3 regions of the Paenibacillus sp. FSL L8-0494 genome follow, and region 1 is predicted to be linked to each of the others. Evidence: riboswitches for the same ligand, from Rfam matches in the RefSeq annotation. Region 1 holds a riboswitch; each other region holds the start of a gene.
The links. Region 1 has a riboswitch for cyclic di-AMP ahead of NYE35_RS03010 (hypothetical protein). Riboswitches for the same ligand answer to the same signal wherever they lie in the genome.

Region 1 (4,270 bases):
TGGAGCTTGGCCTTTAAATCCTGCAAAGCACCCTGAACTAGCTCAAGCTTAACCTGCTCCCAATCTGAACCTTCGCGGCGGACCTTATCCAGCGCTTCCTCAAGACGGCAATGACAGATAGCCCGTAAAAAAGAACTCCATTTAATGAGATCGAAATTTTTGGTGTTGGCAGAGATTAGACAAGCCCCCCAACTGCAACCTCCCTTACAGGTGAGCTTCAGAATACCATAACGGCAGCCTTCAGCCCCTTCCATTCCATAGTGAATAGGCTCGGGTTCATCCAATACAAATACTTCAATGCGGGATAGTCTGCGCTGGTCCATAGTAGGGTTCCTCCTTAGATTTCCAACAGCTTTAAGTCTACATGATGAGTGACACTAGCCTTTTCTACACAAGCGAGCATTTCCATTTTATTCTCACAGACTGCGGTATGCTCTAGCCATAGTCGGAACTTCTCTTTCCGTATAACAGATAGATGTAAGGGAAAGGTGCTGCGGGATCTCAAGACATACCAACCGGCGCTTACATCTTTCCAAGGCTCCTTGAAGGCTGTAAACCACGGGAGTTTTTGATGCGATGACCAATCCTGCTGCTGTTGTTGTTCTCGAATTTTTTTATATATTTCATATACAATCTTAGAGTCTAAACAGTCTTTACAAGAAGAAGGTGTACTGAATTGGCGAAGGGCTTGGATCTGGTTCTGGCCAAATGCATAACCTACAATGTACCTGTGATTATTTTCTTCGAACCACAAGGCCCCGAAACAAACGTAATTTAGACTTATCGGCTCAAGCAGCCCTTGATGTATCCCTAAATAATAGTGCTTCAAAACATTCACCCCATCCAGCGTGCTATCACCTAATAGGCTCAGGTAACGCAAAAACCGCAGCAAGAGGAGGACCTCTGCTGCGGTTTTGGATTACAGGCAGATATACCTGGGCCAAAGCGTGGCGGATCAAGGGTCTCTCTCTTTACGCTTACGAGGTTAGCTGTCGGATTCGGACGGTGAGAGTCGCCCTACCTATTGAGACTTACGCAGTCTCCTTTGGATTCACCCCAAGTAGGCCAGGTGGCCTGATGGTTCCCCCGTTCCCTGCGAATGCAGGAACTCAGCGTTGATTGTTTTTCATGAATTAGATTCAACCCGAATCATACTCTTTTCAAGATTTTCTGTAAAAAACGGAAAATGTTCTTTTAGAGCGATTTTAACCATATCCTGCCGACTACGACTGAAAAACGAGGTAAATAGGTATTTATGGCGTGTTATCGCGCCTCTTTCTCGCTCAACCTCAGCTTCTTGCGTTTCTACCTATAAAGGGAATTTGCAGTATTTTCGCTCTAAAAAGGTGAATAAAATCACATGGGTTATAGATAGCGATTAAACGCTCGAAACTCGAGTAAACAAGAGATATAGAGAGATTAGATATCAAGTAAGCGCTATCTAATGGGAAAATAGTTTTTAATTTGCATTATTTTGGCATCATTCAGGTTTTACAAGTCTTCGTGCATAAGAGTATGATTACTCCTGTTTCAACGACAATCGAATATTTGATCCGCTTAATTTCCGATAAGGAAAGCGGGGGAACCAACAATCGGCAGCCGATGTGAGAGTCGGAAGCTGATTATGGGGTGAATCCTGTAGAGGGTGCGAGTGAGCTCGCATCTATACAGGTAGGGCGACTCTCACCGCCCGAATCCGACAGCTAACCTCGTAAGCGTATGGAGAGAGGATGAGTGCAATGTGACCGCTAGCGAGCCACAGAGGAGATCCTTTGTGGCTTTTTGCTGTGCTCTTAGAAGCAAAGCATTTATGGAGGCCTCCCCCAAGAGGTCGCTAAATTCATCATTAGCGGTATTTGTAAGGCAGCGTCTAATGACGTGACACAACCGAGCTTTAGGTTGTGCCCGAAAATGACGATAGGTCAACATCCTTTCGGAGATTTTCGTTGCCTCCTTGTTGTAAATGAGCAGGAGGAGAAAAAAGAGATGACGGATCAGAATGAATATGTGCTTGTATGTGCGCCTACAAAGGCGGGAGAACATTTCATTAAACTTCTGAAGTTCAGGGGTATTAAGATGGCGGGATTAACCAACAATCTGGCTGAGAAAGCTTTACTAGAGGAGCTCGGAATCGAGCAGGTTATTCTAGTGGATACCCGCCATCAGAGCACTTGGTTTCGCCCATCGTTCCCGGTAGGCAGGGTATATCTGTTTGAGAGCAGCTTTCCGCTTTGCTGCCGCTATATTCAGATGTGCCGTACCTGGACGACACAGCCAATTTTTGTGATTACAAGTTCTATAAATCCTAGATTGGTCTATAAAAGACTTGGTGCGAGCTATGTAATCTATTCCCATAGTGGTGATGCTGATTTTCTAATCGATAGATCACCTCATCAAGGATAATGGAAGGAGTGCGGAAGATATGATGGATCTGTATATGGTGGCTTCGTTAGCTGTAATTTACGGGTTATTTTATGGCTTTATGCGCTGGTGCGCAGGTGTAGTTGAGGATACGGGGAGGGATAAGCTGTGATTCTAGTAATCGCTGTTACCCTACTGTTGTTTATATATCTGGTTTACGCGTTGATTCATCCTGAGAAATTTTAAGGAGGGGCATTCATGGGCATTTTGCAAATAGTCGTCGTAATTGTAATTCTCATCTTGTTGGTCAAGCCGATGGGGACGTATTTATATCATGTATTTTCTAACGAACCGAATCGTACGGATCGCTGGTTTGCAGGCACAGAGAAAGGTATTTATAAGCTGATCGGCCTGAAAAAACGGGACGGAATGTCCTGGAAGAAGTATGCACTCAGCTTTGTTTTAACTAATATCGTACTGGTTGCTTTCAGTTATATTTTTCTAAGATTACAGCGGGGATTGCCGCTGAACCCGAATGGAATTGCCGATATGGAACAGACGCTTTCATTTAATACGGTGATCAGCTTTATGACCAATACGAACCTGCAGCATTATAGCGGGGAGACGGGACTATCGTATTTTTCACAAATGGCAGTCATCACGATGATGATGTTCACGTCTGCAGCGAGCGGATTTTCTGTTGCGGTTGCTTTTGTCAGAGGGATTACAGGACAGAAATCAGTCGGAAATTTTTTTGAGGACTTCGTAAAAGCACATATTCGTGTATTCATTCCATTAGCTCTGCTAGTTTCATTGGTGCTGGTAGGATTGCATGTGCCACAAACGCTCAAGCCATCGCTTGAGGTCACTACACTCGAAGGGCAGACGCAACAAATCGCTATCGGTCCAGTCGCTTCTTTGGAGTCAATTAAACACTTAGGTACGAATGGTGGCGGCTTCTTCGGAGCCAATTCAGCGCATCCTTTTGAGAACCCTAATCCACTTACGAACGTTCTGGAGATTCTCTCTATGTGGATGTTGCCAGCCTCTTTGCCATATATGTACGGATTGTTCGCTAAGAACAAACGTCAGGGCTGGGTGATTTTCACAGCAATGATGACCTTGTTCGTTCTGCTGCTGGGGCTGAATTATTATGCGGAAACTAAAGGGAATCCCGCTATTAATGCGCTGGGGATCGAGTCTTCGCAAGGCAGCATGGAAGGTAAAGAGGTGCGTTTTGGTATCCCGCAATCTTCGCTGTTCACTTCGGTAACAACGGCAGCTACGACAGGTAGTGTTAACAATATGCATGATACGCTGACACCGCTGGGTGGCATTACCCCTCTGGCCCTAATGATGCTCAATAACGTCTTCGGGGGAAAAGGTGTAGGACTAATCAATATGCTGATGTATGCCATCATGGGCGTCTTCTTATGTGGACTAATGGTTGGCAGAACACCAGAGTTTCTCGGGCGAAAGATAGAAGCCAAGGAGATGAAGCTGATTGCGATTGCTATCCTTGTGCATCCGTTCATTATCCTTGTACCAACAGCAGGTGCGTTCTTAACGGACTTGGGCAACGGTTCCATCACGAATCCCGGATTCCATGGACTTAGCCAAGTGTTATATGAATATGTCTCTTCTGCCGCGAACAATGGTTCAGGATTTGAAGGGCTTGCGGACAATACCACCTTTTGGAATGTTACAACCGGGATCGTAATGATGCTTGGCCGTTATGTCTCTATAATCGCAATGCTGGCAGTTGCAGGTTCACTGATCCAGAAGAAGCCGGTTCCTGAGACGATTGGCACATTCCGCACAGACAATGGTCTGTTCACCGGAATTCTGATTGGTACGGTAGTGATTATCGGTGCGCTGACGTTTCTGCCGGTCATTGTGCTCGGCCCGA
Region 2 (4,270 bases), 5.1 Mb from region 1:
TTCACTACTTTTGAGTCAGCTTCTTTTACTATGATTCTTGGTTCACAACTTCACTCTCAAAACGGTCAATACTTTCATTAGGACCAATGAGTACCATAACATCGCCTTCACTTAAATAATCATGGGCAGTTGGAGCGACGATTATTCCGCTTTCCCTATTTAGGGCAACAATGCTGCAGCCATATTTAGCTCTTGTATTTAAATCGGACAAGCTTCTGCCGTTCATGCAGGATGGCACGGTCAGCTCGACAATTTTATAATCCTTGGACAGTTCAATATAATCCAGCAAATTGGGCGTCACCAGCTGGTGTGCCACACGAATCCCCATATCCCGCTCCGGAAAAATAACCCGATCAACCCCCAGCCGCGACAGTGCGCGGCCATGAAGGATGGAGATTGCCTTAGCCACCACTTGCTTGACTCCAATCTCCTTTAACAAAATGGCCGCCAGAATGCTTCTCTCCATATTGTCACCAATCGCAACAATCCCACAATCAAAGTTCCGTACACCAAGCGAGCGCATAATTCCCTCATCTGTAGCATCTGCTACTACCGTATGCGTCAGCTGATCGCTCATTTCCTCCACGCGTTCTTCATGGTGGTCAATGCCGAGCACCTCGTAGCCCATTTCCATCAGCTCAAGCGCCAGGCTTGAACCAAAGCGACCTAAGCCGATTACTACAAATTGCTGTGCTTTCATTTCTAATTAACTCCTATCCAATAATTATTTTACCTTCCGGATACTTATACAGTGGTTTACCCTGTTTTGGACCGAGTGCATACGCTAAGGTTAGTGGACCCAGCCGACCTGCAAACATCGTCAGACAGAGTAGAATCTTACCGATCGCTGACAGTTCCGGAGTTAGCCCCATAGTCAGTCCTACCGTAGCAAAGGCGGAGGTCGTCTCAAACAAGATTGCCAAGAAATTACTGTCTTCAGTTGTGGAGAGTATCATCGACACAGAGGCGATTAACAACAAAGCCAGCAGCGTGATCGTTAATGCCTTGTAGATGCGCTCTTGAGCCAGCCGATAACGGAACAACACAACATCTTCCCGTCCACGCAGCATAGCAATTACAGCACCAATCATCATCGTAAAGGTTGTTGTCTTGATCCCGCCGCCCGTTGAGCCCGGAGAAGCACCAATAAACATAAGAATCACTATAAAAAATTGTGTAGCCTGCCGAAGTCCAGCAATATCTACTGTGTTCGCGCCAGCCGTACGGGGAGACACGGATTGAAAGAAGGCCGATAATATTTTACCGCCAAAATTCAGTGAACCCAGGGTACGAGTGTTAGTAAACTCGAATATAAAAATAACCAAAGCTCCGATCAGAATCAGCCCTGTGCTGGTGGACAGGACAACTTTACTATGTAGAGACAGCCTGCGGATTACCCGAAACTCCACCAGATCTGACATTACAATAAAACCAATCCCGCCGGAGACAATCAGAAACATCACAATAATATTCACAAGCGGATCATATACATAATCAGTTAAACTGCGAAAATCCCCAAAAATATCGAACCCCGCATTATTAAACATAGACACCGCATGAAATACGCCAAAATAAATCGCTTTTCCAAGTGGCATATCAAAAGCCCAGCGAATAGACAGCAGCAAAGCGGCACAGCCTTCTATGACAAGAGAATATATAAGGACTCTCCGGATCAGTCGCACAATTCCTTCCATAGAGCCTTGATTCATGGCTTCCTGTAGGATTAGCCTGTCCCGCAAAGAAATTTTACGCTTTAACACCAGTGAAAATAGAGTGGCCATGGTCATAAAACCTAAGCCGCCGATCTGGATCAGGATCATAATTACGGTTTTCCCAAAAATCGTGAACGAAGTTCCGGTATCCAGCACAACAAGCCCTGTTACACAGGTTGCCGAAGTTGAAGTAAATAATGCATCAATAAATTCCACGGAATTCCCGCTTGTGCTTGAAATGGGCAACATAAGCAGCAAGGCCCCTATCAGAATAATCGATGCAAAACCAAGCACCAGTATCTGCGGCGGCGAGAGCTTCAGAAACTTAAATTCAGAAATCCTGCGAAACTGTGAAGCCACTATGCTCACCTTCTTATCAAAAATTCCAACAAAAAAAGCACTGGAAAACCAATGCTAACTTGGTTCCTGCAGTAAATTAGCCTACGAGGTTAGCTGACGGATTCGGACTGTGCAGGCTGCCCTATTCGTTCCTAGAACGAAATTCACCCCTGATGAAAGTGCCATTTATCTTGTACACTCCACTTTTCATCACTTCTTATGGTTCCCCCGTTTTCACCAGAAATTCGGCTACTATACAATTGCATACAAATTATATACGTTATTTAGTGAATTCACAAAGACACAATTATTGCTCATTCACATGAAAAAATGCGGTTTAAAGAGACTGCATCAAAAGGAGTGCCTTTTCTCATCACTTTTCCGTGTTTTCCCTGCAATTACACCGATTCTCACCATTCGTGCACAAACGAACACGATAAAATTCATGGTATAAATTCACATGACTATTCTATACTATCTCTATTACCCATAAAAAGAACATATAATGTTTTTTGTAACCAGCCAGGCACTAATACTATAATGGAACATAACATTGTCAGTACATAACAAGGAGGCGTTACATGAATCCCGTCGGCCAGCCCCTACAGCAACGTGCCCTCTCCAAGAGGCTCATCATCTCGGGCATTATCGGTCTTATTCTATTTATTATGTTTCAGATTTCCCCTTCGCTGCTAAGCAGCTCTACAGGGGAAGATACCACCGTCATTAGCAAGGCAGAAGCCCGTGACCAAGCCGTATTATTCGCAGAACAAAAGCTCAATTACACCGAAGCACCAAACGATCAATGGAATGTACTTTACGAGACGGACTCTTCCTTTTATGGTTATATGTCTCGCGAGAAGCTTGTGGAGGACTATACCAAGAAAAAATTGGATCAAAAATATCCTTTTGATGTCTTTCGTGCAACGCTTACTCCGTCAGCGGATCAAGAGCCGCAAATCATCGTTGACCTCAATATGTATACCGGCGAGATTGTCGCTTTCTCAAAGGCTGCAAAAGTTGCCTCCGAAGAGGGGTCTGGCATTGTTTCCTTTGGTGCAAAAGAGGACAAGGGAGCTGACCTCACTCTAGCGCAGAAGGAGAATCTTGCTCGTCCTTGGCTTCAGGAATGGGAAGTAAATCCTGCCAAGCTACAAATTGAATCGAATACAGGAAGCCATGGGCTGGTGTATACGGATAGCACTGTTCAGGTCGGCGAATCCTTATTGCACTATTATTTTGATTTCAGTGGAGAGCAGGTCTCCAGCTTTAATGCCGGATTCACTGCACCGGCTTGGCATACCTCCTACGTACAAGGACAGACCTCTTTAGCGGAAAAGCTGACATTATTCGGTTACGGTATACCCACACTGATTTTAGGAATTCTGGCACTCGTCTACAGTATTCTTAGAAGAGAGCATACTTCCTTTAAACGTGGGGTATTCCTAAGCTCAGCCTATTTTGTAATCATGATGATCAGCACCTATAATATGCTGCCTGAATCAACAGGCGAAGGGCTAGAAGCACAGATTACCTCTGTCATTATGTTTATCATTTATGCTTTGTACAGCCTGCTGATGTCCTCCTTGCTCTACTTCTCTTTAGTGGGCGGCAATGGCCTATGGCGAAAAGAGGGAGGCATGAACCCTTGGCCCCGCGCCAAAGAGCCCGGCTATGGACAATATGTGTTGGATAGTATCCGGGCTGGATACATGTGGGCTTTCGTTCTGCTAGGGGTGCAGACGGTTATGTTCATCATATTATCGTTTACCTTGCACAATTGGTCTACTACAGACGCCACCCAGTCTCCTTATAACATGAGATATGCTTGGCTTCTGCCTATCGTCGCATGGCTCGCTGGTTTATCTGAGGAAGCCATTTATCGCTTTTTCGGAATCCCTATGCTGAAAAAGGTGTTCCGAAACACTTTCGTCGCTTGCTTGATCACCACGCTGGTTTGGGCGTTTGGCCATACGTTATATCCGATCTATCCCATCAGCTCCCGTCCGATTGAGCTGACCGTAATCGGGCTGCTGTTCAGTTATATTTTCCTTCGTTACGGATTTATTGCTGTCATGTTCAGCCACGTCGTGTTTGACAGCATCCTGATGGGCGCTACGCTGATCTTTATGAAGGAGAGCGTAAATGTAGGCGCGGGTATCTTCGCGATTATTATGCCATTCATAGTCGCTTACATCGTCTATCGATTTAATCCACCA
Region 3 (4,270 bases), 610 kb from region 1:
TAAACTTGAATCCATAACGTTGAATAATCTCTTTGGTCCGTTTTGGAGTCGAAATTTCCTCTCTACCACTCATGAAGTAATGCCTCCCTGATCAATTTGGGCGAGAGCCCCGGCAAATTCCTCCCGCGTAATCCCAAACATCGCCAGCCGCTTGTACAGCTGTTTGCCGTTACAATATCCGATTCCAAGCAAATTACCAAGCGCCATACGTCTTTCAGCAGCCCGAGGGTGTACAAGCATTCCAGCGGCCATAAGGTCATCAATACCAATCAAAGCAGGTGCTCCTTCAAAAGAGGTATGTACATTACGCAGCGCATGACGAATCGCCTCTGGCGATGCATTCTCTACACCGATATCCCCTTTTCGAGTTGCGTCCTTCTCCGGAATAAAAGCATGCTTGCAGCCCGGCACCTTCGCTGAAACGATTTTACGAATTCGCTCCCCGGCATGGTCCGGGTCCGTAAGAATAATAACCCCTCTGCGTTCCATAGCTAGCGCAATCTTCGCAATTACAGTCCGGTTTACAGCAGAGCCGCCTGTCTCAATCGTATCTGCTTCCACAGCACGCTTAATGGCTACGGTATCGCTTTTGCCTTCAACGACGATTAATTCCTTAATCATATTTCTTGACTCCTTCCAAAAAAAGCAAAAAGAAGAGGATTCGCTCCTCTTCTTTTGGTTAAAGAATGTATAAGTGATGAGCGGTTGCTCTGCGATCAACGAAATGATCATCCAGCGTTCCTTACGGTTATCATCACTATAGCTTATCAAAGGATTTTTTGCAAAAGCTTCAGTTCTAGTTAAGCTCTGGTTTCACAGGTCCAATCACATATACGGTACGTGATTTACGGCCGAAATTACGAGCATGGCTCAGGGAATCATAATAGACATCCACTTTATTGCCTTTAATGGCACCGCCAGTATCCTCTGCACGGCGGAATCCAAGCCCATCGATATAAACCCACCAGCCAATAGGAATTACATTCGGATCTACTGCAATTGTACGACCTTCCGTTACGCGTGTTCCGGAGGCAGTTTTAGTACCTATTCCTGGCTCTTCTGACGAATAAGCTGTCATGGAGACGTTCTTAATCATCTTCTTGTACTCAAAGTCTACGCCAGCCTTGCTTGTGACGTTCTTAGTCTTAGCGCTAACTTTAGTCGTTTTGGAGGTAGTGCTTGATTTGGAAGTTGTTGTAGCTTTAGCAACTACAGTAGGCTTAGGAAGTGCTTTAGTACCAACGGCAATGATCTTATCTTTTGTTACCGTTTGTACTTCCTTGCCGATCATGCGCATAGAGGCCAGTTCTCCGTCTTGATAGATCTTTTCAATATGCTGAACCATGACGCCTGGTTTGCCTGCCTGTGCCACTCTAACTGTTCCCACAGTAAGGGAGGGATCTGCTGTCTTAATAACACGGAAAGGTAAGTTAGTTGTTCGCTGTACCGTTTGCTTGTTGATACGAACGATCTTAATCTCCATGTCAGCAGAGATGGTGGTGTCTAACGAAGGAAAAATCTTATCATAGCCTTCTAGGTTGATACCCAGTTTGTCAATCGCCTGACCGATAGTGTCTTCGGTCGTATATAACGTTTTTGTTGCTCCGTCCGCAGTAAGGCTAAATTTCTGCGCACGATTGATAACGACACGGTCACCGTCTTTTATTTCATCACTCAGACCTAAAGATAATTCATCATGCGGCTGCAGCGAAATTTGCTCTTTCTCCAACACATCACCAAGAAGTGCTTCTCGCGTTTCAAGTGTCTGTGTTTGCCCGTCTATTACTAAAACAAATTGTTTGTTACTTTGACCGTGTACGTACAGCAGAATTAACAGCGCGATTGCGATTGAAATCACACCTGCAAGTAAAAGTACGCGAGTATTTACTTGCTCCCACCGTAATGCGAAAGACCTGCTGGATGACTGCGAATCATGGGATACCTCTGGTTGGAATAAGCCCATTCTCTCCATCCTCCTTACATAGCCTCGTCGTCAATTTGTATATCATGAGGACTGAATTTCTTTGACGAAACTATTTGAGATTGTCACAGGATACGCACGTATTAACTTAGCGTCTCCTGCTCATGGATCGCCTGCTCGGCACAGCTACTCCCACACCTGTTATATAACAGTATGCGGGCAACATTCAGTTTATTCAAAAATAAAGAAGCCTAAAAAGAGTTCTCTTGAGGACTCTTTCGTGGCTTCTCCGATGTCAGAATACGCGGGAATGTTTGTGCACGAGGTTGCCTCTCTTACTTGCGCTTACGGGGTTAGCTGTCGGGTTCGGACGAAAGAGAGACGCCCTATTTCAGGTCACCCGCTCACGGCGGTTGCCCTTAAATTCACCCCAAAGACCACGTGAAGAAATCAAATATTGTTCTGCGGCAATTCCTAGTCGTATTCAAGATACAGGCATGCGGCAGTTCAATATTGGTTCCCCCGTTCTCCATACGGAGACTCAGCGAGACGATCCATGAATCAATGGCTGTCACAATAACAACAGCTCACATCACTGAAAAGATGATATCCTGTTTTGATGCATGTTGTAAAGGACGATTCAACCACGTTTAAGCAAATATATGGTTAAAATATTGTAATAATCAGCCGTTTTTATATTAAAAAAGTTTAATATATCGGCTATTCTCTATTTTTCACCCGTTTTACTCCTGTTTTCAGACAATCCCAAATCGTTCCAGTGCGTTCGCATACGTAATTTTAGCCAATTCTTCCCATGTTAACCCTTTAATTTCAGCCGCAGCCTCTGCTACTAACTTCACATGAGCACTCTCATTTCGCTTGCCACGGAAGGGGTGTGGAGTCAAATATGGAGCGTCTGTTTCGATCAATAATCGGTCCAATGGCGTCTGTGCAAGCACCTCTTTAGGCACTCTGGCATTTTTGAACGTTATCGGTCCTCCAAATGACAAATGAAATCCAAGGTCTAGACACATTTTTGCTGTTTCCCAGCTGCCTGAGAACGAATGCATCACGCCACCAATTTCATTTGCTTTTTCCTCCCGTAAAATCCGTACAACATCTTCATGAGCATCACGGTCATGTATACAGATTGGCATTTTTAGTTCACGGGCTAGTCCGATTTGTTTGCGGAAGACCTCCTGCTGCACATCCTTGGGAGAGGTATCCCAATAATAATCCAATCCAATCTCTCCGATGGCCACCACTTTTTCATGGCTGCAAAGAGAGGCGATCCAATCGAGGTCCCCCTCTTTCATATCAATCGCATCCTGTGGATGCCAGCCCACCGCTGCATAAATATAATCATAAGATTCAGCCAGCTTCATCGTTGAAGGGATCGTTTCCCGATTAAATCCAATATTGATCATCTTGCTAACTCCGGCCTCTACTGCACGAGCAATAACTTCCTCGCGATCCTCGTCGAATTGAGGCGCATCTAGATGTGTATGTGTGTCGAACAGATACATTTTAAAGCTCACTCCTTGTTGTTTTTATCAATAGTTCCATAAATATTTGTATTATTTTGCAAAAATCTCTGCTACAGAAGAGGGCAAGCGTGTAAGGGCTTTTTTCAGCTTGTCCTGTGGGAAATATAGATGATATCTGCCACGATGAATTCCGCTTATTGAGCGCACAATATCCGATACCTCTGAAATTTCCCGCAATTGCTCATTCCGATCAAGCAGTAAAATTTGATTATTGTCGAAGGCTGCTCCTGGACGGAACACATCATAAGGCAAATCTGTCGGATAATCAATCTCTAGGTCATATTCTGGGTTAAGTCCCACTCCCGCAAAACTGCTGCGGATTTCCGTAATCATATCTGTATCCAAATTCTCGATCTCTACATATTTATACAGTTTACGATGAATAAAACGGGTACACAAGTCGCTTAATAACTCATCTTCTTCAAGTGTCCATTGCATAAAAGCAGTCTGTACCAGTGCCTCATCAAGCATTAAATATTGCTTCACTGTTACTTCTCCTCGAAAGAGATCTTCCAGCGGAGCGATCATAAAGCGAAATTTGTATCCCTCTTGGAACAATTCTTTAGCTCTACGGAAGATTTGACGCAAAATAATTTCAGAGCTGCGCGTCACCGGATGAAAATATACCTGCCAGTACATTTGATAACGTGACATTAAATAATCTTCAATGGCATGCATACCTGATTCTTTTACTACAATCCGCCCATTATAAGGACGAAGCATTCTCAAAATCCGATCAATGTCGATGGTTCCATAGTTTACACCTGTATAGTACGCATCACGCAGCAAATAATCCATACGA

Region 2: it holds a riboswitch for cyclic di-AMP, as region 1 does, so the genes downstream of both, NYE35_RS26145 (TrkH family potassium uptake protein) here and NYE35_RS03010 (hypothetical protein) in region 1, are expected to answer to the same signal.
Region 3: it holds a riboswitch for cyclic di-AMP, as region 1 does, so the genes downstream of both, NYE35_RS00190 (3D domain-containing protein) here and NYE35_RS03010 (hypothetical protein) in region 1, are expected to answer to the same signal.

Annotation. Positions count from the first base shown of each region.
Region 1 is NZ_JBBOPQ010000001.1:645,872-650,141, forward strand. Features, by position in the region: gene NYE35_RS03000 (hypothetical protein) at 1-323, opposite strand, end outside; gene NYE35_RS03005 (hypothetical protein) at 338-892, opposite strand; cyclic di-AMP (ydaO/yuaA leader) riboswitch at 961-1,125, opposite strand; cyclic di-AMP (ydaO/yuaA leader) riboswitch at 1,545-1,734, shown strand; gene NYE35_RS03010 (hypothetical protein) at 1,987-2,403, shown strand; gene kdpF (K(+)-transporting ATPase subunit F) at 2,530-2,607, shown strand; gene kdpA (potassium-transporting ATPase subunit KdpA) at 2,620-4,270, shown strand, end outside.
Region 2 is NZ_JBBOPQ010000001.1:5,790,350-5,794,619, forward strand. Features, by position in the region: gene NYE35_RS26140 (potassium channel family protein) at 29-700, opposite strand; gene NYE35_RS26145 (TrkH family potassium uptake protein) at 714-2,072, opposite strand; cyclic di-AMP (ydaO/yuaA leader) riboswitch at 2,135-2,312, opposite strand; gene NYE35_RS26150 (CPBP family intramembrane glutamic endopeptidase) at 2,633-4,270, shown strand, end outside.
Region 3 is NZ_JBBOPQ010000001.1:40,300-44,569, reverse strand. Features, by position in the region: gene rsmA (16S rRNA (adenine(1518)-N(6)/adenine(1519)-N(6))-dimethyltransferase RsmA) at 1-73, opposite strand, end outside; gene rnmV (ribonuclease M5) at 70-621, opposite strand; gene NYE35_RS00190 (3D domain-containing protein) at 797-1,963, opposite strand; cyclic di-AMP (ydaO/yuaA leader) riboswitch at 2,249-2,478, opposite strand; gene NYE35_RS00185 (TatD family hydrolase) at 2,677-3,447, opposite strand; gene NYE35_RS00180 (HD domain-containing protein) at 3,499-4,270, opposite strand, start outside.